Regions from separate parts of the Colwellia sp. 5_MG-2023 genome, predicted to be linked through region 4. Evidence: predicted binding sites of a transcription regulator. Region 4 holds the regulator's gene; each other region holds the start of a gene.
The links. Region 4 encodes sigma-54, which starts transcription at its own class of promoters, with help from an activator protein. Its sites were predicted from a motif close to GTTGGCACGNNNNTNGNNT; they were not measured.

Region 1 (8,305 bases), on a different contig from region 4:
CTTACTCGCCTCACCAATAAAATTACTACGATTATTCGGTTCAATAATATCTGCTGTAGTACTAGCCTTATTATTTACGCTCTTATTACCATCAGCATCTACTATTTTATTTTGCCCAATAAGTTTATCAATTGACTGTTCATTCAAGACTTCTTCAGGCTCAAACGTACTAGCTTCTTCCATGCTAGACGCAACTGAAGCTTGTCCTAAATTAGTAGGCACTGCATTTTTATTGATAACCTGTGAAGTTAAATTATCATTATTTTTTACTATGCCACTTTGAGTTTTACTACTTTCAACAACAGTATCAACTTCAGCTGTGGTTAACTCATTTTTTAAAACGCTAACCCCATTATCAGTTTTCATTAGCTTTTCATTAATTGTTGATTTTACTTCACTGTCGCTACCATCATCAGCTCCAATTGAAGTTCCTAACACCTCTCTTACCGATCCACTGATATTATTCGGGTTAACTTCTTTGCTAGCCGTCATAAGGTTTTGCTGTAAATTATCGCTTTTTACTTCAGTGCCTACTGGTATTGTACTTTGGCTTGCTATAGCTGTATCTACAAACTTCTGAGGAGAGGTATTTTCATCCTGAGGATTTATTTCCACTTGTTCTGCTATTTTATTATTAGCCATAACATTTTTTTCAGCTAATTTAGTTAAATCAGTTTCTAGGTTATTAGCACTCCCCTTACTCACTTTATCTTGAGCACTATTCACTAATTTTTCTGTAGCCAACGTTTCATCAGTTGGACTTTCACCATCAATTAATAGTGTACTACTCGCCTGATTAGCCATAATATTTTCGTTAATGTTACTCCCTTTACCAATTTCTGGGTTTTTATCTTCAGAAATTAATGAATTAATTAACTTATCTGGTCCTTGAATAGCATCCGTTCTCACCTCTGTGGTTGAGGAAACAGCCTTAGCAACACTTGACAACCCAGTCGATAAACCTTTGTTTTTTAAAGATGTTTCAGTATTAAGTTTTGTTGTTTTCTCGTCAGGCATTTCATTAACATTCACTGCTGAAGCATCCACTATTGAAGGCACTGCTTTATCGGAAGAAGCCTCAGTCACTAGCGTTTGATCAACCTTTGTTAAAAAAGTCATAAGTAATTCTGATTCATCAACAATTTTTTTATCATCAGCATTTACTATACTTGTATCAGGTTCATCTTGATTGCCAAGAGCGGCAACTTCTTGCATATTTGTTGCCGGATCAGCGTTATCAACTACAGCCTGATGATATTCGGATCTATCTTGGATTTTATCATCCCTACTTATATTTTTTTGCTCAATAGCTGGCTTACTCGTTTTCGAAGAAGCTTTTTCATTAGAGACGATTCTATCATTAGGGGGATTATTTTCAGACTTAGTATGTTGCTTATTTTTAGAGAGCTGTATGTCTATATGCTGGGAAAATTTATCCTTTGGTGAAGCGGAATTTAAAGCACCTGCATCGTCTTTATTTTCGATACCTTGTGATACTTTCATGGATAAAACATTGAGTTGTTGCATAATAGCCCCAATTGCTAAAATTGATATAACTAAAGTATAACGACACTTTAACCAAACTATAAATTAAGAAAAAACTCCTTAACAGCTTTAGATAAGCAATAATCATTCCAGTTAGCTTTAAAATGCCTATAACGAGTGAATATAGTGTACAAATAATTTTAGTAGTGATGACGCTAGTTTTATCGCTTGAATATTCACTTACGCAAACTTACTACCGTTTGTTATTTAGGATTAAACTCCTAGGTCAAAATTAGCGTATAAATTGCAATTTAAGGTACACGTTTTATCGAGTCTAATAAGTATGTCCAACTCGATTAATAATTCGATTTTCGACGTAAAAATTGTTGGGTAGATATTTCATCAAACATACTTTGTTCTTTCTTGCTTTCAATCTTCATTAACGCTGCATTACGCTTATCAGTAAGCATTTCGACAGCCTGTACTTTTTGTCTTTGTTTGATCCACAACTCTTTACTTTGTTCAACTAACGCTTTAGCTTGATTCATCGCAATTTTAACTTGTTCTGCTGCATTATCGAGCTTATTAATGAAAGCATGATAGTGATTATAAGTAGCGCTATCCAAGCCAAGCGCTGTTCGTTCACTTAAACGCGACATATATTCTAATCGATAATCAGACACACTTTGTAAGCGAGTTAAATTTTGCTGATAATCATTTTCAGCATTGCGCAGTGCATTCTCCGCCTTCTCTTCCTTACTTTGCTCAAACTTTAATAGCGTGAGTAACTGCTTGTTATTATTTGCCGCCATAATATGTATTCCTTAAACGGTTAGCATGTTGAAGATACTTAACTTATTAGTCTTGAACATTTAATGCTAAGACTTAACGCGCTCAATTAATTCTTTTAATTAACGCTTCGCATTAGCCGTAGCAGCAGCTATTATTTCTTGTAATTGCTGTACACTTTGTTCAAAAGGTATTACTTCTTGAATCTGTTGTTGTAAAAAAAAGTTAATAACTGGCTGAACATTTATCGCTTGATCAATCCGAGGATCATTTCCTTTAGTGTAAGCACCGATAGCAATTAAATCTTTGTTTTGTTGATAAACAGAATAAATCTGTTTCAGCTGACGGGCTAGTTGTTGATGTTCAACATTAGTGACCATTGGCATTACACGAGAAATTGACCCTTCAATATCAATAGCTGGATAATGTCCTGCATCTGCAAGTTCTCGCGATAAGACAATATGGCCATCTAAAATAGCACGAGAGGCATCAGCGATAGGATCTTGCAGATCATCACCTTCTGTTAATACGGTATAAAAAGCAGTAATTGATCCTTGCCCTTCCCCACCATTACCAGCTCGTTCAACAAGTTGTGGTAATTTAGAAAAAACTGACGGTGGATAACCTTTTGTTGCAGGAGGCTCTCCCACTGCTAACGCTATTTCTCGTTGTGCTTGCGCGTATCGAGTTAATGAATCTAAAAGTAGTAAAACATCTAATCCTTGATCGCGAAAATATTCACTTATCTGTACTGCGGTTTCACAACCCTTTAACCGCATTAAAGGAGAGTTATCTGCCGGTGCAGCGACCACAACAGAGCGAGCGCGCCCTTCTTCACCTAAGATCTCTTCAATAAACTCTTTTACTTCTCGCCCACGCTCTCCAACTAAGCCAACGACAATAACGTCAGCTGTTGTTCCTCGTGTCATCATACCCATGAGTACACTTTTACCAACACCTGAGCCTGCAAATAACCCCATACGCTGGCCTTTACCAACGGTAATAAAGCTATTAATTGAGCGTACACCAACATCAAGTGGTTCAGTAATGGCTCGACGTGATAAAGGATTAATAGGGCTAGTATTTAATTTATAGTCATCATCATTTGTAATAGGTCCTTTCCCATCAAGCGGCTTTCCTATGCCGTTAATTACTCGCCCAAGTAAATTCATTGACAAAGGAAGGTGCATTTTAGCTGATATTGGAAGTACCCTAGCACCGGGTAACACACCACGCAGGCTCTCTTCCGGCATAAGGTAAGTTATCTCTTGTGCAAAACCAACAACTTCGGCTAATAAATCACCATGAGCGGTTTCAACTAAACATTGGCTACCTATATGCGCTTTTACACCAACAGCCTCTAAGGTTAAACCCACAACACGTACTAGGCGACCAGCAACAGGCTCTTTAAATGGGTGTATAAATTTTTGACTGTTTTTTAATCTATCACTAATACGTTGGCTATCGACCATTATTTACCCTTCAACATGAGATAAAAGCGTAAATTTACTTACGCCTAACTAGTCAAAAAATTATTGATGTAAAGCATCCTGCAAGAAAGATTCCAATACTTGCTTTAAACGAGACTTCATCTGTAAATCAATGTTAGAAGTGCTATTTTCTATTTGGCAGCTTCCGACACTTAATTGTGGTGCCGGCAGCAATTTCCATCCACTTTCTTGAATGTGAGATGCACCAAACTGCTGTTCTACGCGTTTAATATCTTCAGGGTTTAAATATATTTGCGTTGTAGATTCATTACTAGGTAATGATTTGATACCGGCATTGATAGCAGCCATCAAAATATCGGGATTGGTTTTAGCTTCTTGTAAAACAACAGCTTCTGTTAATTGCACAACTAAATTTAGCAGTTGTTCTTCTATATTTTTTTCAACACTCGCTAAGGGCTTGTCTAACTGTTCAATTAAACTTTTCCAATTGTCACTTAACGTGTCAATCGTTTCTTTACCTTGAGCTAAACCTTGCTCTGTACCTACTTCAATACCTTGAATAGTACCTTCTTCAATGCCTTGTGCTTTGCCTTCTTCATAACCTTTGCCAAACCCTTCTTCCTTGCCTTGACTAAAGCCTTCATCATGTGCTGCTTGTCTTATTTCTTCAATTTCTTCTGCGGTAAGCGGCTCAGGCTCTTCAATTTCTTCTTCTGGCGGTTCAAAGCGCCATGTGCTCTTTTTTCCTAAAGCATTCGTATGACTTTCTTGGTTTTCAACCACTTCTGCTTGCACATTTGGATAAGACCAAACATCTAATTCTTCTGATTCTTTTGCTTTTATAATGCGGGGTGATGTTTTATTCATATTTTTCTCAAAACGGGTTGGTAACTTGTTAAACGAATACTTAATAAATCAAATAAGTATAAAGCCCAAACAGCAAATAAGTATTTTACTATCATCAATGACAATTATAAGAACTCATCGCCACCGCCACCACCAAGCATAATTTCACCTGCGTCAGATAATCGACGAGCAACGGCAAGAATTTCTTTTTGTGCAACTTCTACTTCACTAATACGTACAGGCCCCATTGCGTCAAGATCATCTACTAGCATTTCAGCAGCACGTTTCGACATATTACTAAGGAATTTTTCTCTGAGAGCTTCATCTGCACCTTTAATAGCTTTCATTAGCGCGTCTTGTTCAACTTCTCGTAAAATTGCCTGCATGCCTCTATCATCAACATCTGCTAAGTTTTCAAAAATGAACATTAAATCTTGAATTTGTTGACTCATTTCTTCGTCGTTTTCTCGCATCGAGTCCATCAGTGTACCTTCAACGTTAGTATCAAGATAATTCATGATATCTGCTGCAGCTTTCAAACCACCCATTTTGGCTGCTTGAGCACCTGCTTGGCCAGCAAATTGTTTTTCCATAATCTCATTTAATTCTTGAAGTGCGGCAGGTTGTACTTCTTCTAAGTTAGCAATACGCATCATCAAGTCTAAACGCACTTTATCTGTAAACTGGCTCATAATTTCAGCAGATTGCTCTGGTGCTAAATAAGACAGTACAATCGTTTGAATTTGGGGATGTTCATTTCTTATAATATTTGCCACTTGCTTAGAGTCCATCCATTTTAAAGAGTCTAAACCTTTTGACGCCCCGCCCATAATAATTTGATCAATGAGATTGCCAGCTTTATCTTCACCTAAAGCGGCCGTTAAGGCTTTACGAACAAAATCTTCACTTTGAAAACCAATAGTAGAAAAGTTTTGAATATCATGAATAAACTGTTTATGTACTGCGGTAATCTTCTCTTGTGTGAAGTCTTCCATTGCCGCCATAACAGTACCGACTTGTTGTACTTGCTTAGGCTCTAGATGCTTCAATATTTGTGCAGCATCCTCTTCAGATAGGCTTAACAATAGAATCGCAGCCTTCTCACTGCCTTCTAATTTACTAATATCAAAACTTGGTTTTGTTGCGGTAAGCTCTCCGCCTGTGTTTAATTCATCACTCATCTTCGGTCAACCAACTTTTAACTACTTGAGACGACAATTCAGGTTCATTAGCAACTAATGCTCGAACCGCTTTTAATATATCTTCATCACGATGAAGGTCTGGTAATTGTAAGCTACCATCAGGAGCAAAACCAACATTACCTGCATCGAAGTCTGACGTTAGCATATCCATGGTTTCATCACCAAGATCTATATGACTATCAAGGGATTTATCGCCATAATCATCTGGTGAACTATCTGGGTAAATTAAACGTTTCAACATCGGACGAACAACAGCCATAATTAGCACTATAATTACTACAGCCGCCATCAGAAGTTTTGATAATTTCAAAAACCATAACTGTTCCCACATTGGCAACACATCTGCTTCACCAAGATCAATACGATTAAAAGGAATAGTAATAACTTCTAAAACATCCCCTCTTTGTAAATCAAAACCAATACTTCCTTGTAATAAACGTCGAATAGAAGCTATTTCAGCAACACTTCTTGGTATTTTAGCAACCGCTGCAACGGCTGTTTCTTCAGCTTCAGGGTCAACTGCAGGTGCGACGCCATCAACATAATCAAGTGCGACTGACACACTCACTCTGCGAACAACCCCTGTTTGCTGTTTGGTGTGACTGATCGCCTCATCAAGTTCATAATTTTTAGTTGATTCACTATGCTTTCTGGTTGGTGTTGACTTCACCTGTTGACCTTCTGCATCTTCTGGAATGCTTGATTCAAGTGGTGGTTGGTTAGTTAAAGCACCAGGAATACCACCTAATAAACCACCAATAGTGCTATCTTCAACTTTCATTTCGCTGCGCAGCGCAGGTAAATCAGAGTTATAACGACGAGCGGTTTCTTCTACATTGGTAAAATCCATGGTTACATCCACTTGCGCAGTGTAATTACCTAGGCCAACGATAGGAATGAGTATATTAGAAATTTTATCCATATATTCTTGTTCGCGCTTTTGTTCAATATCTAATTCATTACGCGAACGAGCAGACACTGAATTTTGGCTGCCTGAATTTAATAAACGACCATTTTGATCTGTTACCGTTACACGATTAGGACTCATTCCTTGAACTGATGAGGCAACAATATCAACAACAGCATCAACTTCTTCAGCCGAAAGTAAACGTCCTCGCTGTAAAGTCAGTACTATTGTCGCTGAAGGATTTTTCTCGCGGCGAGCAAAAATATTCTCTTTTGGAATAGCAAGTAATACTTTCGCGCGTGAAACACTTTGTAATTCTTCAATAGTATTAGCGATGCGTTGTTCTCTACCATACTTTAAACGTTCTTGTTCTAAACGTTGACTAACACCAAAGCCCATATCTTGCATTACCATATCTTCGCCTTCTGTCGCTTCAGCTGATAAACCTTCGCGGGCTAATAATAACTTTATGGTTTGATATTCATCGGTTGGTACTGAGAGAGTGTTATTTTCTTGACGATAATCAACTTTATTGGCATCAAGAAAATCCATTGTTTTAATAAGTTGCTCTGTAGGTTGCTTCGCTAAAAAGCGGTATTCAGGTTCGTTCGCGAGGATAATGACAAAAACAGAAATAGCTAAACAGATTGATAGCGCGACAACTAAGGTGATTTGACGTAAGGTATCAGCATTACCTAAAGCAGCGGCAAAGCCTGATTTTTTTTCTTCAATAGCGTTATCATCACCATAATCATTGGCAATCATGGAACTATTATTATCTGTTGCTACCATTGAATTTGTATCTGCCACTTTACTTCTCCGCTTACTACTGCTATTTATTTTTCATACTCACATTTAAGTGAGAGTAAATCATCAAGAGCAAGGCGCTTGAATGAGTAATAGCTGGCCTATTGCGATTGAAAGCAACGCCGCTATTGGTTATTTGATCCGCTTAAATTACACTGGCATGCTCATAATTTCTTTATATGCTTCAACAAATTTATTACGTACTTGAACTGTAGCATCTAAAGCAATACCAGATTTTGACGATGCAATCATGACATCACCTAGCGAAACACTGCGATCTCCCATTTCAAAAGCCATTTTTTTAGCACCGGTATCTTGCTGTAATTCATGAACTGTTTTTAATGCATCAGTGAGTAAATTACCAAAATCATTACTTGATGAGTTAATTTTCCCTGCTGAATTAACACCTGGCATACCTTCCATATCACCACCAACGGCTGGAATCCTATTACCAGACGCTTGTAATGACATACTTTGCATTTGTGCGAATAAAGAATTAGTACTGATGTCCATAGTAGTCTCACTTGTGTCAATTTTTTGCTATAACGCAATAAAAATTATATATAACTAGTAATTCTGCAAGCATAGTGCCAATAGATTGCAAATATAGAATACACAGACAAGATAATTATAAACCAAATTAAAACAATAGGTTAAAAATATAGAATAATTAAGAATGAGGGGTGTTTAAGACAAAATAACGTCAGCTGCCTAAATGAACAGCTGACATTGAAAATAGAAAACATAATTTATGCAGGAATTTTAATACCTGAATCGCGCATTTTGGCAATTTTATAACGCAGGGTTCGCGGGCTAAT
Region 2 (8,305 bases), on a different contig from region 4:
AAGGCGATAACACTCTACTTTGCTGTAGCTGAGTAGTATTGATGTCAGTGAACATGTTGGCACCTTGCAGACCATTTAAATCTAAACCACTGGCTTGCGTGTCATTCAATGTTGAAGAAATGGCCATAGCTAAACGATCAATTTCTACTCCTATCTCTCTTAAATCTTCATCTCTAAATTCAAAATTAGCCCCTAATGAGCCACCTAACTTTTGAGCATCAAGCGATACACTAATAGCACCACTCACTAAACTTATTTGTGTTTGCTTTACATCAGGATCACCAACATTAACTTGCAAAGTAAAAGGGGTAATTCCTGCCACTAACGTTGTACCCTGGCCGATCATTACTGTTTGAACACCATACTGATCTTCGAGCGTGGTCACTTTTGTATAACTACTTAGTTCTGTAATTAATTGATCACGTTTATCAAGTAAGTCATTAGGTTGACCTGAGACACCTTGTGAATGCGCCATAGTTTCATTCAACTTAGCTAATTCATATGAAATCTCAGAGATTCTAGTCGCAACTTGTGTAATCTCACCATTTACTGCATCTGTCATTTTATCAAAAGTATCGCTCAACTCATTAAAATCGTTACTTAAAATATTGGCTTGATTAAGTACTATGCTACGTAAACCAGCATCGCCAGGATTATCTGCAATACTATTAACTGCTTGATAAAAGTTCTCTAAAGAAGTAACAACAGCACCACCGCCGGTATTCATAATTTGATCAAGCTGTGTTAAACGCCTATCAAATAAATCAGCGTTACTTAAATTACTTTGACTGAGCGTTTGTTCTTTGTACGAGAATTCATCGTATACTCGGGTAATGTCTTGAACATAAGTACCAGTACCAATGTAATTACCACCGGTGACTAACCCCATTGATGCATCTTGTTCAGCACGCTGTCGGTTATAGCCCTCAGTATTTACATTAGCAATGTTATTGCTTGTAGTAGCCAACTGTTGTTGGGCTGCTGACAAGCCACTCACGCCGCTTTGATATAAACTTACTGACATAATGATAGTCTCAACATTTACCGTAGTAGCCTACGATTTATATTTATTTGGTGATTAAATTTGAGACTGTACGAAGCGTTGCCATTATTTTATTGGCGTATTGTGGATCGGTCGCATAGCCTGCCTGCTGTAAACCTTGCAAAAAGTGCTCCACATTGCCAGAGTTTTGTAATGCACCTTGATATCTGTCGTTATTGGTCAGAAAATTAGCGTAATCATTAAAACTATCATTAAGCGATTCGTAAGCTCTAAATGGTGCTGATTTTTTTACCATGGCACCTTGTTCAAATTCTAAAGTATCTTTTTGAATATGCTCGCCATCCCAGCGATTATCAGCCTTTATATTAAATAAATTATTTGAACTACTGCCTTGCTGATCTTTAATTATCTTTTGTCCCCAACCAGTTTCAAGTGCGGCTTGAGCAATAACAACTTGGAAAGGTACCCCTATTTTTTCTTCTACTTTTTTTGCTGGCTCTATTAAAGCAGTAACAAAATCTTTAGGCTCGGCAAACGATGGCGTTGAAAAATTGACGCTTTTATCGTCACCTGATGGTCCCTCTGTCGTCATTTTTAATGGTCTAAATGGCGCTTGGCTCAAACTATCATTTGATGTTTGTGTCGCTATATTTGAGGTTGCTTTACTTCCAGCAGATTGATTATCTTCAGAGAATATTGCAAAAGGATTAGCATTAGGTAAATGAGTACTAGCAGGTTCACGCGTTAAATTTATATTTTCAAGATTAGCATCATTACGTAATACCGTTCTTGGGGTAAAATTATCATCACCACCACCTAACTGACGAACAATAAGATCAGTTAGCCCTAACGAGCCATTTGAAGATAATTCGACCGCCATTTGTTGGTCGTTCATGTCTCGGTAAAACTTTGTTGATTCAGAGTTAAAAGGGCTGTCAGATTCCAACACATCTTGTGCTTTACGCATGCTTTTCAATAGCATTTGCATAAAAATAGCTTCAAACTGCTGTGCGGCTTCTTGTAAGGCTGCTTTTTTACTGTCACCATCGGTTTCTTTCGACTGCTGACGAATAGCATTCAAGCCATTCAGCTCTAGAAAGTTTCTCGATTGCTCAAAGTTAGAGGAGTTTATTAAATTATCAGCCATATATTTCTACCGTTAAATAACGATAAGCTGGCCGCGAATTGCGCCCGCTTGATCTAACGCTTCTAAAATAGCCATAACATCACCTGGCCCTGCACCAACTTCATTTATGGCTCTCACTAAGGTATCAAGCGATACGCCTGGTTCAAAGACAAACATACGTGCATCTTCTTGTGTAACATTAACACTAGATTCGTTAGCAATTGCAGTTTCGCCTTCGGCAAAAGCCCCTGGTTGTACGACATTTTGCACTTCATTTATCGTAACCGTAATACCACCATGGGTAATAGCCGCAGCAAGTAATTGAACTTCAGATCCAATAACAATAGTGCCTGTACGAGAATTAACGATAATTTTAGCGGCAGGTGATGCAGGTTCAAATTCTAAATTTTCTAATACCGACAAGAAACTAACTCTGTCAGCAATATCTCTTGGTGCTGTTACTTGTACCGACGTTGCATCAATTGCTTTTGCTGAGCCCGCAATAAGGTCATTAATAGTATCAGACAGTCGTTTGGCCGTGGTAAAGTCTGATTTATGTAAATTAAAAGTGATATGATCCCCCATTGAAAAAGGTGATTTAATTTCACGTTCAACTGTCGCGCCATTGGCTATACGCCCTACAGTTGGTGTATTTACTAATATTTTTGAACCATCAAGACCACCAGCACCTAAACCACTGACCACTAAACTGCCTTGTGCGACAGCGTAAGCATTACCATCAAGCCCCATCATCATGGTTTGTAATAATGTACCACCACGTAAACTTTCGGCACTCCCCATACTGGAAACAGTTACATCAATAGTTTGTCCTGCTTTGGCAAAAGCTGTTAATTCTGCATGAACAGCGACAGCAGCGACGTTTTTAATCTTTGGTTTAAGATCTTCAGGCATAGTAATTCCGAAATTACTTAACATTGTTTTGAAGCTTTGCTCGGTAAAAGGACTTTGCTCACCTGTCCCCGGTAACCCCACCACTAATCCATAACCAACAAGTTGATTAGATCGTACGCCTGCAACATCAGTTAAATCTTTAATACGCTGCGCATGACTGGAAAAGGCCATCAACATAATGATAATTGTAAATACTGCTTTCATAATATTACCTTTTTTAATTATAGGATTATCTACTGACAAATTTTTCATAACTCAGCAGGATAGTTCACACCTATAATGGCCACCATGAACTATTAAAGAATTTAGTTAACCAACCTTGCTCGTTGGCATCGGCAAAACTACCAGTACCAGCATATTGAATGCGAGCATTAGCAACTTTGGTTGATAAAATAGTGTTGTTTGAATTGATATCTTTAGGACGAATAACACCTGTTAACCTGATGTATTCATCGCCATTATTTAACGTAAGCCATTTTTCTCCACGTATCATTAAGTTACCGTTAGGAAGAACTTTTAAAACATGTACCGAAATATCACCACTTAAGCTATTACCCTGATCAGCTTTTGAATCGCCTTTAAAGTTAGAGTTTTGATTCAAGCCAAATTCTAATGTATTACCATTAAGTGTAAATGGATTGCCACCTAAGCCCATAACAGTATCAAGCTCACTGCTGTTTTCTTTTTTCAGCTCTGTTTTCGCATTTTTATTTGCTTGAGTACTTTCACTTAAGATCACCGAAATGATATCGCCAGTACGGTGTGCTTTAGAATCAGAATAAATATTGTTAACGTAATTTGCTTTAAATAACGAACCTGTCGGAATAATTGCTGCTTCTTCTTCCTCAGGTAAAATAGGCGCAAAATCAGGATCATTAGGTAAGACTTTACTTAATTCCACAGTGTTACTACAAGCACTTAACAGCGCTATTAACATCATTACAATTAAATTAAAGCTACATTTGTATAGTTTGTTTTTCATTATTGCCTCCTACCTTATTTCCTACCTGTTTAAACTAAAAATAAATTACAGTTGTTGGTTGATATAACTTAACATTTCATCAACAGCAGAAATTACTTTCGAATTCATTTCGTAAACACGTTGAGACTCGATTAAGTTCACCAGCTCTTCGGTAGTATTTACGTTAGAGGTTTCTAAAGCGCCTTGCACTAGCATACCGTAGCCCTCTAGACCTGGAATACCTTCTTGTGGAGCACCACTTACAGCGGTTTCAGTAAATAAGTTTTGTCCTATTGGCTCAAGCCCTGTTGGGTTAACAAAATTAACCGTGTTAATTTGTCCAATTACCGCAGGCTCTGCCTGGCCTTGTTGTGTTACTGACACTTCACCGTCTTGTGAGATGACAATACTGATTGCGTCCTCAGGGATAGTAATCTGTGGCTGTAACGCATAACCAGCGCCTGGCGTAACCATATTACCTTCTTCATCCATGGTAAATTGACCATTACGGCTGTAAGCAGATGAACCGTCAGGTAACAAAATTTCAAAGAAGCCTTCACCTTGAATCATAAGATCTAACGAATTATCTGTTGTTAGCATATCGCCTTGCGTATGGATTTTTTGCGTAGCAACAACTTTAGTACCTGCACCTAGCATTAAACCTGAAGGTGCTTCACTATCATTAGCCGTTCGTCCACCTGGTTGGTTTATGTTTTGGTAAAGCAAATCTTCAAATACTGCTCTGCTCTTTTTAAAACCAACAGTGCTGGCATTCGCTAAGTTATTAGAAATAACTGCGATATCTTTGGTTTGAGCGTCTAAACCTGTTTTACTTATCCATAATGCTGGGTTCATACATCACCTCTAAAAATTTTATTGCTTTCATGCATTTCTTTAAGACTAGAATGCACGTAATAATGAAGAACTGCTTGAATCAATTTCTTCTGCTGTTTTCATTAATTTTAAGTGCATTTCAAATTGTCTTTGTAATGCGATCATGTCTGTCATTTCAGACAAAGGATTAACATTACTTGACTCAAGAGCACCGCCTTGGACTTGTACATCGACACTAGCCAGTTCTGCTTGACCATCTTTACGTCTAAATAGGCCATCAGCGCCTTTTTCTAATAAACGAACATCAGGGTCAACTAATTTAATGCGGCCAATTTCTTCCTGTACACTACTTGGCGCCCCTTCAGGCTGAACCATAATAGTTCCATCAGATGAGATTTGAATATTGCTAACCGGTAAAGGAACAATAATAGGACCATTGTCTCCTAATACAACTTCACCACTGGTCGTTTCTAAGGTGCCATTTTCTGTTAAACGTAAATGTCCTTGCCTACTATAAGCTTCACTTTGTCCAAAAGGATCAACGGCACTATTCATTACTTGCGGCGTCTGTACAGCAAACCAACCGTCGCCTTTGATTGCGATATCAAGCGGGCGTCCAGTCGTTAATAAAGAGCCAGAGTCAAAATTTTGGCTTGCGCGTTCAGTCATGGCAAAAACACGTGTTGGTTGACCTTCACCAAACGCTTGCATGGTTCGCGCTTGTGCTAAATCAGCTTTAAAGCCTGTAGTTTTGGCATTTGCGAGGTTATTAGCGTTAATTGCTAGCGCCTGCATATTTTGTTTGGCACCGCTCATGGCGACATAAAGCATCTTATCCATAATGGTTTCCAGAAAATAAAAATTGTTACGTTAATAAATGCAAGGACAATGCCAAAGATGTATTAAGAAGTTTATGCTATGTTTTTCTGCACTTTGAAAAGAAATATATAGAGGAAATAGATAAGAGAATAAAAGAAAAAGCTGCTGCCCCCAATAACATAGTCATCGAGAGCTAGCAGCTTAAAGATAATTTTGTTCAATAATACAACAGTTAAAATAAAATCACTGCTTAACTATCTAATTTGTAAAATAGTATTATTTAAATCATTATCCACTTCTAACGAACGAGAGTTAGCTTGGAAGTTTCGTTGTGCTGAAATTAAATCAATCAACTCTGTGGTTAGATTGACATTTGACTGTTCTAAGGCTGATGAGTTAATTTCACCAAACGTACCCGAGCCCGCCTCACCCGCTATCGGGTCACCAGAAGTAATACTTTCTTTCCAAGATGTACCACCTATTTGAGTTAAGCCCTGTTCGTTAGCAAAACTCACTAATGCTATACGTGCTAAAGCCTCTGCCGTACCATTACTATAGGTAGCTTCTACTAAACCATCAGTACCTATCTCAATACCGGTTAATCGACCAACCGCTAAACCATCGTCTTCTAATCCATTAAGTGAAAATTCACCTGTCCATTGTGTTGGTTCTTCACCAGATACACCTAAATTAAAATCAATAATTATTTGTTGAAGAGGATCTGCGCCATTGTTTAATATAGCTCCACCTAATGCTGCCGTTTCAATCAAAGCAGGATCTTGACTTGTAAAACCACCACTAGAATTGAACACTAATTGTGCTCCATTAATACCAGCACCATTATTAACTGGCCCGCCTGGTATATCGACTAAGTCACCATCTACTGCTGTATACATATCCCAAGTATTATCCGCTGTTTTTGCGAAATAATACGTCACAATATGACTTTGACCTAGCGAATCAAAAATGTTGGATGCGGTTGACTCTGAAAATGTTGAACTATCATTTATATCAAAAGGAGCAGTAATAATCTCTGCGCTTGCAGGTAAGTTCATTTTGATGTCTACTTCACTGGTTGGGGTTGGCGCACCTGATGAAGTAGGTATTTGTAGTGGTGATGCAGTACTTAAGGCAACCGATGAAGACGAGCCGTCTGAGTTAACATCAAACGCTAACAAATATTCGCCAGCCGAGTTAACAACAAAGTTACTTTTATTTAATTTATATTCACCCGCTCGCGTATAAGATGTTTCTAAGCTACCAATATCAGGTACTGTTGCAAAGAAACCATTCCCCGTAATTGCTAAATCAAGCGAGTTAGTCGTAAAAGCGATACTACCTTGTGAGAATTGTTGAGCAACTTCAGATGTTAAGACACCATCACCCACTTTTGTTTTACTTGATGACAATAAAGATGTTGCATATACATCTACAAATTCAGCACGCGATTCTTTAAAGCCCGTGGTATTAACGTTAGCTATATTGTTAGACGTAACATCTAAATCTTTTTGTGCTGCGTTTAACCCACTTAATGCTATATTAAATGACATAATTTAATCCTCTTAAAAATTCATTGCTTTATTAGGCTACATTTCATTCTAATTCATTCTAATGCTAACCTGTAAAATTTATCTTTTTGTTGAGTTTTGCCCCAATCAATTAACCTTCTGCAACTTCAACTACATCTTCTAATTTCATCGCACTACCACCATTAAGATTAAGTACAATACCGTTTGAACCGGCAAGCGTAACACTATCTACCTTACGATAAGTCATTGCTTGCAATTCAGACGCTTGTCCATCAACAAGACCAACAACTCTAAAACGATAAGCCCCAGTAGTTGCGGCTTCCCCTTCAGACGTTTGGCCATCCCAAGTAAAGGCGGCACCACCTTCAGCCATATCGCCAACAGGTACCGTTTGAACAATTTCACCTGCAACGTTTTCAACGTAAATAGTGATATTACTTGCCGCCTCAGTAGTAACTATTTTCCCTTGAACTGAATCGCCTTCGCTCATGCCAAAAACATTATCTTCAACTAAAACACTTCGACCTACCAAAGATGAGGCTTGTAAGGCTTGACTTGAAGTCATCGAACTAGCAAAACCAGCAAAAGATTCATTCAACTGACTTACACCGTCTGTTGTAGAGAATGCGGTCATTTGAGAGATCATTTCATTGTTATCTGCAGGTTCGGTTGGATCTTGGTTTGCTAATTCTTGTGTTAACAACGCAAAAAAATCAGCCTGTGTGAGCATGCCATTGCCACCACTATCAGCAGTTTCATATTCTTCTTTTTGCCAATAAAGAGAGTCAAGGCCATTTGTACCACTAACAGTTTCCATTTCCTACTCCTTATGACTGACCAAGTTGCAGTGTTTTAGTTAACATGTTTTTTGCTGACTCTGCTAATTGCACATTAGTTTGATATGAACGAGACGCAGAAATCATATTGGTCATTTCTTCAATAACATTAACATTAGGTTTATAAATATAACCGTCTTTGTCTGACATAGGGTGTTCAGGTGCGTATTCAACATTTAGAGGTTTGTTACTTTCAACTATCCCTAATACTTGTACACCAACACTACTTTCTTGTCCCCCGGCAGCTTTTTGCATAGCAGCGGCAAAAACTGGATGCCTAGCACG
Region 3 (8,305 bases), on a different contig from region 4:
ACGTATTGCTCTGTTAAATCTAGCACTGTTGAGTTCAGATTTTACTAAGTAGTCAACGGCACCGGCATCCAATGCATTATTATCTAATTCAGTATCTGTTTGGCCGGTAAGCATAATAATTGGTACTGTGCAGCCATCACCACTGGTTTGTTTAAGCACTGATAAACCGTTTACTCCGCCTAATTGATAGTCAAGTAAGCAAATGTCGTGATTATTTTCTTTGAGCAACGCCAATGCTTCAATTGAGTTATCTACCCAATCAACGTTAAAGTGGTGGTTTGGCATTTGTTGAAGGTAATCTAGTGTGAGAATATAATCATCTTCATCATCTTCAACGAGCAAAATATGTTTAGTTAGCTTTGGCATAGCTTAATCATTGGCCTAATTTAATCATTGTTTGTCGTTGTACTATTTGACATTTTTTCTGATGATGGAAGTTCAACAAATTCTACCCAATACTTACCTAACGCTTTCATTAAATCAACTAGCCCTTCGAAATTAACAGGTTTAGTAATATAGGAGGCAGCACCAAGATCATAGCCTTTAACCATGTCTTCTTCCTGTTTTGATGTAGTTAAAATAACAACGGGTATGCTTCTTAGGTTAGGGTCAGCTTTAATTTCTTTTAATGCTTCCCGCCCATCTTTGCGTGGCATATTCAAATCTAGCAAGATAAGCCCGGGTCTTGGTGCGCTAACTTTATCTTGAAACTTACCAGTGTGAGTTAAGTATTCGATCAGTTCAACGCCATCTTCTACAAAATAAAGTTCATTTAACACGCGGCTTTCTATCAGTGCATCCTGTGTGAGTAGGCGATCATCGTCGTCATCATCCGCCATTAATATGATAATCGGTGTACTTTTTTTCATGTAATAATTTCCTTTAGCATTGATAAACTTATTTGATTACAGTTCATTGATCACATTTAAGTTATTAGGAGCAATATAATTTTGTGGAATACGGATAGTAAAACAAGTACCTTTTCCTATCTCACTTCTTACATCAATTGTACCACCATGGCGCTCAACAATACGTCGACAAACAGCTAAACCTATACCTGTTCCCTTGTAAGCTGATCTTGCATGAAGGCGTTGAAAGGGAACAAATATTTTATCTTCAAACTCTTGGTCAAAGCCAATACCATTATCGCGTACAGTAATAATATTCCAAAGAATGTCAGCATTTAGAATTGAATCAAATACTGACTCATGGCTATGGCTGATATTAATTTTTGGTATCTTGTTTTCTTGTCTAAACTTTATCGCATTACTGAGTAAGTTTAAAAAGAGCTGGTTTAGCTGTGATATATCACCATTAATTTCAGGTAAGTCTTGATACTCAATAATTGCTGAGCTTTCTTCAATAGATACTTCTAAGTCGTCAATAACGTCAGTGATAATTTGTGTCAGTGGTACTGCTGCAAAGGCTTTACCGCGGGTATTAATGCGCGAATATTCTAATAAATCGCTGATTAAATTTGACATACGTTCAGCAGCATTTCGCATACGTTCAATAAAGTCTAACCCTCTTTCATCTATTACTTCGTTATAATTAGAGGATAGCCTATCACCAAATGCTCTAATTTTACGCAAAGGCTCTTGAAGATCATGTGAAGCAACAAAAGCGAAGTCTTCTAATTCACGGTTACTACGTGCTAGCTCTTCAGAATAGATGGTTAACTCTTTGGTGCGTAGTTTAACTTTTTCAGTTAACTCTTCATTTTTAGCCTCTAAAGACTGGCGATGTCGTAACTCATTTCTATTATTGAGTCGTACTAATGCACCAAGCCCTAACAGCAATAAAAAACTGGTAATTGCGGACACATTAAAAGTAAATTTTGCTTCTGTTTTAATGGTTTCTAATTTTTTATATAAACTATTTCGGTATAATATTTCCCGAGATTTTACCTCATTAAACAGTTTTTCCATTTTCTTGTATAAGTCTTTACCACGGCCAGTCATCACAATAGAGACGGCACGTTTTTCTTTGTCGTCTAATGCTAGATCAACCGTTGCACTTAGCTCTATCATTTTCATTTCAACTAAGTTAGTTAACTCAGTAATTTTATTGGCTTGTATACCAATGTCGGACTTTAATGATTGAACCAATTTTATTTGTTTTAGTACGTGATCAATGGCGTTTTGGTATGGTTGTAAAAAATCTTCGTTTTCGGTAAGTAAATATCCACGTTGGCCTGTTTCGGCAGAGAGCACTAAGTTATGAAGTTTATCTAAACTAAGAATTATTTCACCAGTATTAGCCATACTTTTTTGCGCTACTGATAAGTCATCAATGGTTTTTATTGATAGCATTACATTGATCACAATAACGATACTGACAATAGAGAATACTATACTCCATGAGACTTTTTTGTTTGCTAATAATCTTTCAATGTAGAACATTATAAATAACTTGCCTTAGCTTTTAGCTGTTTCTAATAGTTGCTCAAGTGTATGACTACAGTCTTGGCATGAAACAAGAATTTTGTTTGCGGCCTCTATTGCTTTTTCAGGTGGCATGTCATTTTCAAGTACTAATTTAATAAGCTCTGCCTGCATAGAGATTCTATTTAATGGACCTCGGGCGTCATGAACGAGTTGATTTAAATCAGGTTGCGCTGATTGTATATTACTTCCATCATCTTTCATTGCTGGTTCCTCCAAGCTATCTTTAGTTCAATTAATATTATTCTTCAAATTCTCCGTAGGCATGTAAACGGTTATATAAAGTTTTCGTGCTAATGCCTAGCATTTTTGCAGCAAGTGATTTATTACCATCAACATCATCAAGCGTTACTTTAATTAACTCTCGCTCTACATCTTCAATAGTTCGACCTGCACTTAAATTATGTTGTTTTTCTGTGATAGACGAGAAGGGCGAACGAAAGTCTTTTGGTAAAGCTAAACTGTTACTGTCGGGATCAGACATAATAAAAGCACGATGAATCGCGTGTCGCATTTCCCTAATATTTCCTGGCCAGTCGTAGTCAGTTAATCGTTGAATTTGTTCGGCACTCCATTCATAGCTACGGTTATATTCTTCGTTTAATTCTTCTAGAAACACTCTGGCCAATAACGGAATATCTTCTTTTCGTTTTCTTAGCGGTGGAATGTTAATAGGAAAAACAGCCAGTCTGAAATAAATATCTTCTCTTAACACTTTATTTTGTGCTATTTCTTCAATAGAGCGGTTAGTGGCAGAAATAACTCGGCAGTTTACTTCAATCTCTTTTGTTCCACCTAAAGGGGTTATTTTATTACTTTCGAGTACGCGTAATAAGTTTGGTTGCATATCAATGGGCATTTCCGTTATTTCATCTAAAAATAATGTACCATTACCGGCACGTAAAAATACGCCATCTTTTTTGGTAATTGCGCCAGTAAATGCGCCTTTTTCATGCCCAAATAGTTCACTAGCGATTAAGTCTTTTGCTAATGCGCCACAGTTAGTTGCAACCAATTCAGCATCGTTTTTTGTTGTTAAATTACTTGCGCTATGAATAGCTTGCGCCACTAACTCTTTACCTACGCCACTTTCACCTAATAACATCACATTTGCTTTGGTTAGCGCAATACGAGATATCATAGTATACATTTCTTGCATCACGGCCGATTCACCAATAAGGCAATCAAAATGTTTTTTAGCTAGTGTGCTGTTATGCTTTGTTTCGCTAGTTTGCTTTGACTGGCGTGTTAAGGCTTGCTCTAGGTCTTCACGTTGTATGGGTTTAGCAATATAGTTAACTTTAGGTCCGCATAAGCCAGCTAGTAAGCCTTTAACTAAAGGGTGCCCAGTAATTAGAGTAATATAAGGGGTATCGTTTGATTTTTTAATGTGATCTATTAGGTGTAAGCCACTACCATCTGGCAGCATAAAATCTAAAAGAATGTGATCAAACGTATTGTTTTCTAGCCATTCATAGGCTTCTTCCAGACAACTAGCGATACTAATATCATGGCCTAAAAACTCAATTATTTGACAGGCAATTTCAGTAAACTCGGTATCATCATCTACCAATAATACTTTTAACACATTAACTCCTTAACTTTATTTAAGACTAGTATAAGCTCATTATATTTGTCTTACTCTTTTAATTTCAGAGCTTTATTGTTTATGTTTACGTATTTCAAGTGTTTTCACTATTAAATACAAGCATTATTATCATTTAGTGTAATATTTCTGCCGGACCTATCTACTCTATGATTAAAAATTCCAACAGTGTAACTATTACCAATGTATCAGTAATAGTTACACTGTTTGCTTGATGATTTTGTTGAGTGTTTATATTTATTCATTATATTTCAATGCGTTAAAGTTTGGCATCAAACTCGCAATAGTACTAATGAACTTTTAACAGGAGAACAAATATGAAAAATACAACTCTTTCAATTATTATCGCGACTGCTATTAGTACAGCTTCTTTAAATGTTAGTGCAGAAAACACTTGGAAAGATAATGCTAAAGATGCATGGATAGATGGAAAAGCTGAATCTACACTGCTATTTAACGGCAATTTAAATTCTTTCGATATTAATACCGACGTTAAAAACGGTACCGTTATTCTAACAGGTAAAGTGAAAAACTCTGTCGACAAAGCTTTAGCAGAAGAGCTGGTAGCTTCTCTTGAAGGTGTCACCAAAGTTAATAATATGTTATCGGTTATTGATGATAATAATACACAAGGAAAAGATGTTGAGATAATGCAAAATCTCAAGGACTCTAAAGTGGAAACAGTGGTTAAAACAAGGTTGTTGTTTGAATCACAGATCAGTGGATTAGACATCGAAGTAGAAGTTGATAAGGGCGTTGTTACGCTGGAAGGTAATGTAGCATCGGAATCAGAGCGTGATCTAGCTGTTGCCATCGCAATGAATACAAATGATGTTACCAATGTTGTTAATAAACTTGTTTTAAAAGAGTTAGTAGCAAGTAACTAAACATTTTTAAACAGTTTAACCGCGCCTAAGTTGGCGCGGCTTTATCAAGTAACAAGGACAGGACATTGCCATTATGAACTTTTCAAATATTAAGTTACCTAAACTTTTTCGCTCTAACAAACCTATTGAAGCTAATATACCGGTAATAAATCAATTTAACTGGTTTGAGCGCGATGATACCAATATAGATGAATGTTCAGATCATTCTAGAATAACCTATTTGTCAGGAATTGATATTAACGCTCCTTTGCCAACTGAGCAAAATAGTAGTTAAGGAAAATAACAAAATAAATCAGCTGCTTATTGATGATTGTTGTTTACTCTTTATCCATTACATTATTTCTAAGTATAATTTTTTTTTGTTGATATTTAACAACAAAAATCTCCCCCCAGTGATACATAGCCAATCCAGATATTACTAATAGTGCACCAACAATTAATTGGCTATGAATCACTTCATTATTTAGTACTGCGCCTAAACTTAAGGCGATAACAGGTGTAATTAATGTAATTAAGGCAACGGTACTTGCTGTTAATCTTTGCAATACAAAAAAATAAGCGACAAAGCCAATTAATGAACCGAATATACCTAGATATAATGTTGCCCATATTGATCTTGGCTCCCATTGGTCGGTATCAAGACTACCATCCAAAAAAAGCCAATTGATAATAAATAAAGGCATAGATAAAGCCAGTGCGCCAACGGTTGTTGCCATAGGGTGAATAGCTAATGACACACTTTTAACTAATACACTGCTTAAACTAAATAAAAATACGGCGATTAAAACAAATATAAAACCATAAATACTGTCAGAACTTAATGATAAATTATTGGCGCAGACTAAACCTAACCCAGCAAAAGAAAGTGCCATAGATAACTTTCTTAACACTGATATTTTAGGCTCTGCAAGTATCCTTCGTGCTAGGATAGCTGAGAAAGCTGGGGCTAAACCAAAAACTAATGATAAAACTCCTGAAGATAAATACCCCGCCGCAAGATAAGAGAATGACATACCACCAAATATTCCTAACGCAGAAAAAGCATATAAACGTACCGCTTTTGGGTGCCAAGGAAATGCTATTTTCCTGGTAACTATAATAAGGCCACCTAACACTACTGCGATCAGCATGCGTAAAAGAACAGCCATAGTAGGATTGATTGATTCACTACTCCAAACGATAGCTAAGGGGGTAGTAGACCAGATTAACAAAACTACCATATAGGCAATAGACACTTGCATTTGACGCTCCTTTTTATTATTTCTTGTTGATTACAGTGTCTTTTACGGAATGTTTTATTTATCACAATAAAAGTTGGAATATAAAAAAGCCGCAAAAGAGGATTTCTGCGGCTTGAATATTATGGTTAACTAAACTATCTATTATTAACTTGAACGCTCCGCATAATTTGGCCACAGTCGAATAACCTGACTTTGCCAACATCGCGTTAACAAAATTAAGTTTTGATTGAGCACCAAGGCTTGCTTTGTATGAAAAACGTTCATTATGGTAATTACTTATTTAATTTTTAAAATATATTTATTAGGTATTAAACCGTCATCATGTATTAAACATGTCATTTAGAACCTTACTATTACAAAGCGCTTTAAATAAGATTCCGTATTAAGTAACCTATGAAATGTCAAATGGCTTAAACTTAATAGGTAAATTATAGTGCTGTTGCTTACGTGTTAAGTCAAGCAATAATACAAAGAGTAAATGATTTATTTTATTGAATAAAGTCGTGCGTAAAAGAAATGGTCGTTATACACTTAACTATCGTTTACCAACTTATATATTTTATTTATGAAAGGCATTGAATTACTGTTACAGCGTCAGTCTAACCCTTTAGTTACTTCACCTGCACCAGATAAGCAAGCATTAGAACAAATTTTAGCCGCAGGTATGCGTGTTCCTGATCATGCTTGTTTGAAACCTTGGCACTTTACGGTAATAACCGATGACGGATTACAGCGTTTAAGCGATTTATTTGTTGCTAGCAGTGATCAACAAACGGCTAACCTTGAAAAAATTGCAAAAATGCCATTTCGAGCGCCAATGGTAATTGTCATTAGCTCAGAGTTTACTCAACATGAAAAAGTACCGACTAAGGAGCAACTAATAACTGCTGGCTGCTGTGCTCATGCAATGCAAATGGCAGCTTATACTTTAGGATTTGGGGCAATATGGCGTACAGGTGAACTAGCCTCTAATGAACAAGTAAAACAGGGCTTAGGTGTTAATAAAGAAGATGAAATTATAGGTTTTTTATATATTGGAACACCTTGTAAAGAACAAGGACTGAAAGCCAGTAAGAGTTTTGAAGAAAAAGTAACTTATTGGAAATAAATGTAGGTTGTACTTTAATACGACATGATTCTTGTTTAACAAGATATCGACATAAATAGTCGGAATAAATTCCAACCTACATTATTAATAGCTACTAGAACGAAGCGTTATTCGGTGTTCTTGGGAACGGAATAACGTCACGTACGTTTTGCATACCAGTAGCATAAGCAACTAAACGTTCAAAACCTAAGCCGAAACCTGAATGTGGTACAGTGCCGTAACGACGAAGATCACGATACCAACTATAATCAGCAGTATCTAAGCCCATTTCTTCTAAACGACTATCTAAGACATCAAGACGTTCTTCACGTTGGCTACCACCAATAATTTCACCAATGCCAGGTGCTAAAATGTCCATCGCGGCAACAGTTTTTCCGTCATCATTTAATCGCATATAGAAAGACTTAATATCTTTCGGGTAGTTTTGTAAAACAACAGGGCCATTAAAGTGTTCTTCAGCTAAGAAACGTTCATGCTCTGAGTTTAAATCTACACCCCAAGAAACAGGATTTTCAAATGTTTTACCACAGTTTTCTAAAATAGTAATAGCATCGGTATAATCTAAACGAACAAAATCTGTTTCGATAACAGAGGTTAATCTTTCAATAACTGTTTTATCTACACGTTGTTGGAAGAAGGCCATATCATCAGCACGTTCATCTAACACAGCTTTTAATACGTATTTAAGCATTTCTTCTGCTAAATCGGCAGCATCTGATAAATTAGCAAATGCGATTTCAGGTTCTACCATCCAAAACTCGGCTAAGTGACGAGAAGTGTTAGAGTTTTCTGCTCTAAATGTTGGGCCAAATGTATACACTTTTGATAACGCGTTACAATAAGTTTCAACGTTTAATTGGCCAGAAACGGTTAAAAAGGTTTCTTTACCAAAAAAGTCTTTATTGTAATCTACTGTACCAGCGTCATTGCGTGGTAAGTTTTCCATATCTAAAGTACTAACACGGAACATCTCGCCGGCGCCTTCACAATCACTACCGGTAATAAGTGGTGTACTGATC
Region 4 (8,305 bases):
AATCGAGTGCTAAGACTAATAACGATGATTGTACCACAGTTGAAGTTGTGGCTCTTGAAATACCTTCAGAGGTAGGTTCACAATCAAACCCTTTATAAACAGCAATCCAAGTAACAACAAAAGCAAAAACTACACTTTTGATAATACCATTTAAAATATCTTTATTAAAATCTACCTGCGCCTGCATAACAGACCAAAAAGTACCTGAATCAACTCCTAACCAGTCAACACCAACTAAATGGGCTCCTAATATCCCCACCATAGAGAATATAGCGGCTAATAGCGGTAAGCTAATAAATCCAGCCCAAAACCGTGGAGCAATCACACGGCGTAAAGGGTCTACTGCCATCATTTCTAAACTTGATAATTGTTCAGTCGCTTTCATCAAGCCTATTTCAGCTGTCAGTGCTGAACCAGCACGGCCAGCAAACAATAACGCAGCAACGACAGGACCTAATTCACGCAGCAAGGATAAGGCAACCATAGGTCCAAGACTTGCTTCTGCACCATAACTCACCAAGATGGTATAGCCTTGTAACGCTAGCACCATACCGATAAAGCCACCAGAAACAACCGTAATAACTAATGACATCACACCAATACTGTACAATTGGTTTATTAACAGTGGCGTTCCTTTGCGAATGTTAGGGATATGAAGTAATGCCGAGAGTAAAACAATAACTGCCCGCCCTAACCCACTAATTAACGCTAAAGTATTTCTACCTAATAGCTGTAATTGATTCATCAACGCTTCCCTCTTTCGCTTAACGCGTTTGAACCTTTAATTAATTCATTTTGATAATTAGGCGCTTCAAAGTGAAAAGGCACTGGGCCATCAGCCTCGCCATGCACAAACTGTTTAACCAATGAAGAGTTATGATTTCTAATTTGATCAGGAGTTCCTTGACCAATAATTTTTTGTTCCGCAATAATGTAAATGTAGTCAGCAATACTCATTACTTCTGGTACATCATGAGACACAACAACAGATGTTAAACCTAAAGCATCGCTTAACGAACGAATTAAACGAACAATTACCCCCATAGATATCGGATCTTGTCCCGCAAAAGGTTCATCGTATAAAATTAATTCAGGATCAAGTGCTATTGCACGTGCTAAAGCAACACGTCGAGCCATACCACCAGAGAGTTCATTAGGATGTAAATCTCGTGCACCGCGTAATCCTACGGCTTCAAGTTTCATCAATACTATTTTTTCAATTATAGCTTCAGGTAACTGACTATGTTCACGAATAGGAAAAGCAATATTGTCATAAACATTCATATCTGTAAAAAGCGCGCCACTTTGAAAAAGCATGCTCATACGTTTACGCGTTTCATATAGATTTTTTCGAGAAAGCTGTGGAATATCATTACCTGCAAATAAGATTTTTCCAGATTCAGGTTTAATCTGCCCGCCAATTAAACGTAATAAAGTAGTTTTGCCAATACCACTTGGCCCCATAATGGCGGTAACTTTACCTGTAGGTATAGACAAACTTATATCATTATAAATAACCCGCTCACCTCGTTTAAAGGTTAGATTATGTATATCAACTAAATTCTCATGCTTATCGTTTTCGATCATATTATTAATTATGCCTTATTGATTAAAAACGATTTTACCTGACCACCTCAAATTCTTCACTAAAAATTCACAATTTAGTGAATAATAAGCATCATTAAGTGTTAGAAAATGTAAAAAGGGATGTTTTTAGCTTTTTATATCGCTTATTTTCTTTTAATCGAATTAATTCCTTTTTTTTTCTGCTACAAACAGCGACAATTTGCACCTCAAAACTGGAGTCATAAATGTTAGAACACGTTGGAATATTATTAATTGCCCTTACTGTACTCGTGTGGAGTGCGGATAAATTTGTTTTAGGTGCATCATCATTAGCAAGAAATATAGGCGTTTCACCAATGATCATTGGTTTAACGATAGTTGCCATGGGCTCATCAGCTCCCGAAATGATGGTAGCTGCGGCAGCATCTTTGCAAGGAAGCCCTGATACAGCCATTGGTAACGCGGTTGGTTCAAATATTACCAATATAGCACTAGTGTTAGGTCTTAGCGTCTTAATAAAACCCCTAATGGTATCCTCTTCAACCATTAAACAAGAATTGCCACTTTTATTGCTATTTTCTTTAGTAGCTTACTGGATGATTTCTGATAATTTCTTTAGTTTGACTGAAGGTATTATTTTAATGGTGAGTTTTTTCGGTTTTATATCAATTTTATTAATCAAGGCCATGCGACAACGAAAAGCCAACAAAATTGATGACCCTTTAATTATTGAAGCTGAACAAGATATACCAGAAGCAACAAGTACATCCAAATCTATTTTCTGGTTAATCGTTGGTATTGTTTTATTAGTATTAAGCGCTCACTTCCTTGTTGATTCTTCAATATTTATTGCAAAAGCCTATGGTATTAGTGATCTTGTTATTGGTTTAACTATTATTGCTATTGGCACAAGCTTGCCTGAATTAGCAGCAAGTATTGCGAGCATCTTAAAGAAAGAAGATGACTTAGCGATGGGGAATATTGTCGGCTCTAACCTCTTTAACATACTAGCAGTATTGCCTTTTGCAGGTATTATCGCACCAGGCCCAATAAATCCTGAAGCATCGATTCGCGACATTCCTATTATGCTCGCAATCACAGGGTTACTATTTTTACTGTGTTTTAGCCGTAAAGCGGGCTGCTTTAGACTTACCCGCATAAAAGGTGCATTATTATTAATGTGTTTTTGTGGTTATCAAGCATTACTTTATAGCCAAACAACCATTAACTAGCACAAAATATTAGTTTAAGCTGAGCCATGAAAAACTTTAAAAAACTTGCTAAAAATGTAATTAACATTGAACAACAAGCAATTAAAGAGTTATTGCAATATATTGACCATAACTTTGAATACGCCTGTCAATTAATGTTTAACTGCCAAGGCCGTGTTATTGTTATTGGTATGGGGAAGTCGGGACATATTGGCGGTAAAATAGCAGCCACATTAGCAAGTACGGGCACCCCTGCTTTTTTTGTTCACCCAAGTGAAGCCAGTCATGGTGATCTGGGTATGATCACCAAAGACGATGTTGTACTAACAATTTCTAATTCAGGTGAAACAGGCGAAGTTCTCGCGATTACGCCTGTGATAAAACGCATTGGGGCAACACTCATCGCTATGACGGGCAATATCAACTCTACATTAGCCAAATTAGCTGATACACATATTTGTATCAAGGTTTCGGCTGAAGCTTGCCCATTAGGATTAGCTCCAACGTCCAGTACTACTGCAACATTAGTAATGGGCGATGCTATTGCCGTTGCTCTACTTAATGCTCGTGGGTTTACCGCAGATGACTTTGCTTTATCTCACCCTGGTGGTAGTTTAGGTAAACGTTTATTACTTCGCTTGAGTGATATTATGCATCAAGGCGATCGTATTCCTATTATTTCAGAAGATGCATTGATAAAAGACGCATTAGTGGAAATGTCACTTAAAGGCTTAGGCATGACCGCCGTTGTTAATAAACATAAGCAACTTGTTGGTTTATTTACTGATGGTGATTTACGGAGAATTCTTGATTTACAAATTGATATTCATCGGGACAATATAACAACCGTTATGACTAAATTCCCAACTTTAGCACAAGCAGACATGTTAGCAGCGCAAGCGCTAAATATAATGGAAGATAAAAAAATCAATGGTTTGATTATCGTTGATGAAAAACAAATACCTATTGGTGCAATGAATATGCATGACTTACTAAGATCAGGAGTTCTTTAAATGGAAAATATCACTAATACTATTCAAAATTCTAATACACTTTATGGTGATGTATCACTAAACGTATTAGAACGAGCCAAAAAAATTAAATTACTTGTTTGTGATGTTGATGGTGTTTTTTCAGATGGTCGTATTTATTTAGGTAATGATGGCGAAGAACTTAAAGCATTCCATACTAAAGATGGCTTTGGAATAAAAGCACTTGGTAATAGTGGTGTAGAGGTTGCAATAATCACTGGTAGACGTTCAGCTATTGTAGCTAACCGGATGTCAGCTTTAAATGTTAAACACATTATACAAGGGCAAGAAGATAAATTGCCTGCACTGATGACTTTAATTCAAAAACTTAATTTAACCCCTGATGAAGTAGCTTACATAGGAGACGATATTCCAGACTTAGCATGTATTTTACACGTTGGTTTAGGTATTGCTGTGTCTGATGCACATCCAGCTGTATCAGCAAAAGCTAATTATACAAGCTTTATTAATGGTGGTTTCGGCGCAGTACGAGAAGTTTGCGACTTGATAATGCAATGTCAAGACACTATTGATAATGCTACAGGCGCGAGTGTATGACACGGATAAATTTTTTAGCCTTTTTAATCTTGCTATTGGCCGCTACGGTTTATGGAATAATCGAATGGCGACAGTCAAAAATAATACCAGGTGAAGTCATCGACAGTGAACTCACACCTGACTTTATAGCGGAAGCACTTAAAACTGATATTTACACCGATTCAGGCGTACTTTCACATGCTATTATTGCTAAGAGAATGGAGCATTATGCCAAACTTGAACTAACACACTTCGAGCTACCTAAGTACACATTGTATCCCCAAGCATCATCGAAAGATAATATTGACGGCTCCGATTTAGCAAATGAAAATAGCTCGAGTAACAAACTAACAAAAAATGCACCATGGAAGCTTAGCGCTAAAGAAGCAACGCTATATAAAAATAATAGGGTTATTTTAAATCATCGAGTACACTTAAGTGCAACTGATAAAAATAGTTTAATACAAGAAATTCATTGCAAATATTTAGAGCTTGATTTAAATACTAATATCATTAGCTCAGATCAAACGGTAATGGTGCAAGGAAAAGACTTCACTATGTATGGCTCAGGTTTAATAATTGACTTAAACACTAAACAGATGACATTAACCGAACATGTACGTACTATTTACAAAAAAAATAATGGTTACCCTCTAAATGACAATTAAAAAAATTAGCAAAGGTTTCTTATTAAGCTCATTACTGCTCTCGTTAGCACTTCCAGTATGCGCGGCTAAGAAAGATCTCACACAAGAAATCACGATAAAATCGAAACGTCAATCAGCTGATTTAAAAAATAAAATAGCGAGTTATTTAGATGACGTTAGTATAAACCAAGGCTCTATTTCGATTAGTGCTGATATTGTTCAAGTTTACAGTAAAGTTGATGATAAAACTCAACAAAAACAAGACACTTACCTTGCCAAAGGTGAACCTGCTGTTTTCAAACAACAATTAGAAGATGGTAGTTTAATCAGCTTGCAAGCTAATGAGATAACCTATCAACCAGATCAAAATATCATTACCATCTCAGGTAATGCGCAAGTACAACAAGCAGGTAGTAAAGTGACAGGAGAAATAATCACTTACAATACGCTAAATGAGAAATTGGAAGCTATCAGTAGTGATAATGATTCAGTAACCACTGTTTTGCAGCCAGCTCAAATAAAAGCTCAACAAGATAAGAAAAGTAATGACAGTAACAAGCAATAATAATAACGGCGAAGCTAATAATTCGACTTTGATAGCTAAAAACCTATCAAAAGCTTACAAAAGCAAAAAAGTTGTTAAAAACGTTAGTTTAGCGGTAAGCTCAGGACAAATTGTTGGCTTACTGGGGCCTAATGGAGCAGGAAAAACGACTTCTTTTTACATGATTGTTGGCTTAGTACCCAATGATAATGGCCAAATAATGCTGAATGACGAAGATGTAACACTATCGCCTATGCATGAACGCGCACGTCGAGGTATTGGGTATTTACCTCAAGAAGCCTCTATTTTTAGAAAACTAACCGTTACTGAAAATATTATGGCAATATTACAAATTCGAAAAGGCCTTAATGAAAATGAAAGGCAAACAAAATTAGAGCACCTCTTAGAAGAATTTAATATCAGCCATATTAAAGATAATTTAGGTATGAGTTTATCAGGAGGGGAAAGAAGACGCGTAGAAATAGCCCGTGCTTTAGCAGCAGATCCTGAATTTATATTACTTGATGAACCTTTTGCAGGTGTTGACCCTATTTCTGTCGGCGACATAAAAAAAATAATTATTCATCTTAAAAACCGTGGTCTTGGTATCTTAATAACTGACCACAATGTTCGTGAAACACTTGATGTATGTGAGCATGCTTACATTGTTAGTCACGGTGAAATAATAGCAGAAGGAGATTCTAATCAAATTCTTGCTAATCAAAAGGTAAGAGATGTATACCTAGGCGAGCAATTCACGCTATAGTTAACATATATAATAAATTCGTAGACTATACTTGCTCTAAGTTAGTAACTATAAACAATAATAACAGGAATTAAGACAACGTAGATGCGCCCAACTCTGCAACTCCGGATAGGACAACAACTAACCATGACGCCACAACTGCAACAAGCTATAAAGCTTTTGCAGTTATCGACGTTAGAGCTTCAACAAGAAATTCAAGAAGTACTTGAAAGTAATCCTCTGCTTGAAATTAATGATCAAGAAACCTCAGATAATAATTCAGAGGATAGTAGAGATAAACTTGAAGAAGCTTTTTCAGCCACCATCACAGAACGATCTACCAGTGATGGAAGTGAAGATTCATCAGCCTCTATTGATGAGATAAGTACAACAGAAGCAATGGAGAAAAATGACATACCAGAAGAGTTGAACATTGATACAACTTGGGAAGAAAGTTACAGTGCTGGTACGTCAAATACAGGGGCAATTAGTAGCCCAAGTGAAGATTACACCTATCAAGGTGAAACGATCGATTCAATACAAGATCACCTTTTATGGCAAATGGAATTAACGCCATTTTCAGAAACTGATCGCACGGTTGCTATCGCTATTATAGAGGCTGTTGATGAAGCAGGTTATCTTACGGTATCGAGTGAAGAAATATTAGAAAGTGTTGGTATAGAAGGACTGGAACTTGATGAAGTCGAAGCGGTATTAAAACGTATTAATGTCTTTGATCCTGTTGGTGTTGCAGCCCGTTCTATCGCTGATTGTTTAATTATTCAATTAAATCAGTTTGATCCTGAAACCCCTTACTTAAAAGAAAGTAAATTAATTATCGGCGAGCATATCGACTTACTCGGTAATCGTGACTATCGACAATTAATGCGTAAAACTCGCCTCAAAGAAGAACAGTTACGTGAAGTAATGCGTTTGATACAGAGCTTAAATCCTCGTCCTGGTGATGCAGTAGTGAAAAGCGATGATCAATATGTTATTCCTGATGTTTCCGTAGAAAAGAAAAATGGTCGTTGGGTTGTCGAATTAAACCCTGATACTGCTCCTAAGCTATCAGTAAATCAACAATATGCTGCCATGACAAAAACAACAAAATCTTCTAGTAATGACGGACAGTTTATTCGAACAAACTTACAAGAAGCTAAATGGTTTATTAAAAGTTTAGAGTCACGTAATGATACTTTACTTAAAGTATCTAACTGCATTGTACAACGTCAACAAGGCTTTTTAGAACATGGCGCTGAAGCGATGCGACCTATGGTATTAAATGATATTGCTGAAGCCGTGGATATGCATGAGTCAACTATATCTCGCGTAACTACGCAAAAATATATGCACACGCCTAGAGGTATTTTTGAATTAAAATACTTTTTTTCAAGTCATGTTAGTACCGAAAATGGAGGTGAATGTTCATCAACTGCCATACGTTCATTAATTAAAAAACTCATTTTAGCAGAAACACCCGCTAAACCGCTCAGTGATAGCAAAATGGCAGACTTACTAGCACAACAAGGAATTAATGTTGCTAGACGTACTATAGCTAAGTATCGTGAATCCTTATCTATACCACCGTCCAACCAACGTAAGAGTTTATTATAGCCTGTGACTTTATTTTCTGAATTAACTAGAGAAGGAACATACTTATGCAAATTAACCTTACCGGTCACCATGTAGAAGTAACGTCATCATTACGCGATTGTGTTGAAACAAAATTAGCTAAATTAGAGCGACATTTTGATCATATCAATAATGTTCATGTAGTCTTGACTGTTGAAAAGTTAGAACAGATAGCTGAAGCAACTATACATTTAAAAGGCAGTGAAATTCATGCTTCAGCAGTAAGTGCTGATATGTATACCTCGATAGATACTTTGGTGGATAAACTAGATCGCCAAGTACTCAAATACAAAGGCAAAATAACACAACATTAGTTTTATCCATTATAATTATGACACTACAAAATATATTAACACTGAACTGCACACGTTGTGCAGTTCCAGTTCAAA

Region 1: a site for sigma-54 is predicted at 1,621-1,639, ahead of Q4496_RS08085 (flagellar hook-length control protein FliK). Genes of this name have one in related genera too.
Region 2: a site for sigma-54 is predicted at 5,714-5,732, ahead of Q4496_RS08205 (flagellar basal body rod protein FlgF). Genes of this name have one in related genera too.
Region 3: a site for sigma-54 is predicted at 4,316-4,334, ahead of Q4496_RS12200 (BON domain-containing protein). Genes of this name have one in related genera too.

What each region holds. Positions count from the first base shown of each region.
Region 1 is NZ_JAUOPW010000008.1:59,463-67,767, forward strand. It holds gene Q4496_RS08085 (flagellar hook-length control protein FliK) at 1-1,527, opposite strand, end outside; gene fliJ (flagellar export protein FliJ) at 1,842-2,297, opposite strand; gene fliI (flagellar protein export ATPase FliI) at 2,397-3,746, opposite strand; gene fliH (flagellar assembly protein FliH) at 3,807-4,592, opposite strand; gene fliG (flagellar motor switch protein FliG) at 4,697-5,752, opposite strand; gene fliF (flagellar basal-body MS-ring/collar protein FliF) at 5,745-7,445, opposite strand; gene fliE (flagellar hook-basal body complex protein FliE) at 7,638-8,000, opposite strand; gene Q4496_RS08120 (sigma-54 dependent transcriptional regulator) at 8,237-8,305, opposite strand, start outside.
Region 2 is NZ_JAUOPW010000008.1:83,949-92,253, forward strand. It holds gene flgK (flagellar hook-associated protein FlgK) at 1-1,024, opposite strand, end outside; gene flgJ (flagellar assembly peptidoglycan hydrolase FlgJ) at 1,068-2,150, opposite strand; gene Q4496_RS08190 (flagellar basal body P-ring protein FlgI) at 2,163-3,245, opposite strand; gene flgH (flagellar basal body L-ring protein FlgH) at 3,316-4,023, opposite strand; gene flgG (flagellar basal-body rod protein FlgG) at 4,069-4,857, opposite strand; gene Q4496_RS08205 (flagellar basal body rod protein FlgF) at 4,903-5,676, opposite strand; gene flgE (flagellar hook protein FlgE) at 5,910-7,205, opposite strand; gene Q4496_RS08215 (flagellar hook assembly protein FlgD) at 7,315-8,001, opposite strand; gene flgC (flagellar basal body rod protein FlgC) at 8,012-8,305, opposite strand, start outside.
Region 3 is NZ_JAUOPW010000017.1:67,747-76,051, reverse strand. It holds gene Q4496_RS12225 (response regulator) at 1-366, opposite strand, end outside; gene Q4496_RS12220 (response regulator) at 387-869, opposite strand; gene Q4496_RS12215 (ATP-binding protein) at 906-2,402, opposite strand; gene Q4496_RS12210 (histidine kinase) at 2,418-2,648, opposite strand; gene Q4496_RS12205 (sigma-54 dependent transcriptional regulator) at 2,686-4,032, opposite strand; gene Q4496_RS12200 (BON domain-containing protein) at 4,368-4,937, shown strand; gene Q4496_RS12195 (hypothetical protein) at 5,011-5,211, shown strand; gene Q4496_RS12190 (DMT family transporter) at 5,255-6,178, opposite strand; gene Q4496_RS12185 (NAD(P)H nitroreductase) at 6,744-7,286, shown strand; gene asnS (asparagine--tRNA ligase) at 7,381-8,305, opposite strand, start outside.
Region 4 is NZ_JAUOPW010000004.1:27,319-35,623, reverse strand. It holds gene mlaE (lipid asymmetry maintenance ABC transporter permease subunit MlaE) at 1-748, opposite strand, end outside; gene mlaF (phospholipid ABC transporter ATP-binding protein MlaF) at 745-1,587, opposite strand; gene Q4496_RS04785 (calcium/sodium antiporter) at 1,812-2,798, shown strand; gene Q4496_RS04780 (KpsF/GutQ family sugar-phosphate isomerase) at 2,825-3,790, shown strand; gene kdsC (3-deoxy-manno-octulosonate-8-phosphatase KdsC) at 3,791-4,366, shown strand; gene lptC (LPS export ABC transporter periplasmic protein LptC) at 4,363-5,013, shown strand; gene lptA (lipopolysaccharide transport periplasmic protein LptA) at 5,003-5,557, shown strand; gene lptB (LPS export ABC transporter ATP-binding protein) at 5,538-6,302, shown strand; gene Q4496_RS04755 (RNA polymerase factor sigma-54) at 6,387-7,898, shown strand; gene hpf (ribosome hibernation promoting factor) at 7,943-8,230, shown strand; gene ptsN (PTS IIA-like nitrogen regulatory protein PtsN) at 8,248-8,305, shown strand, end outside.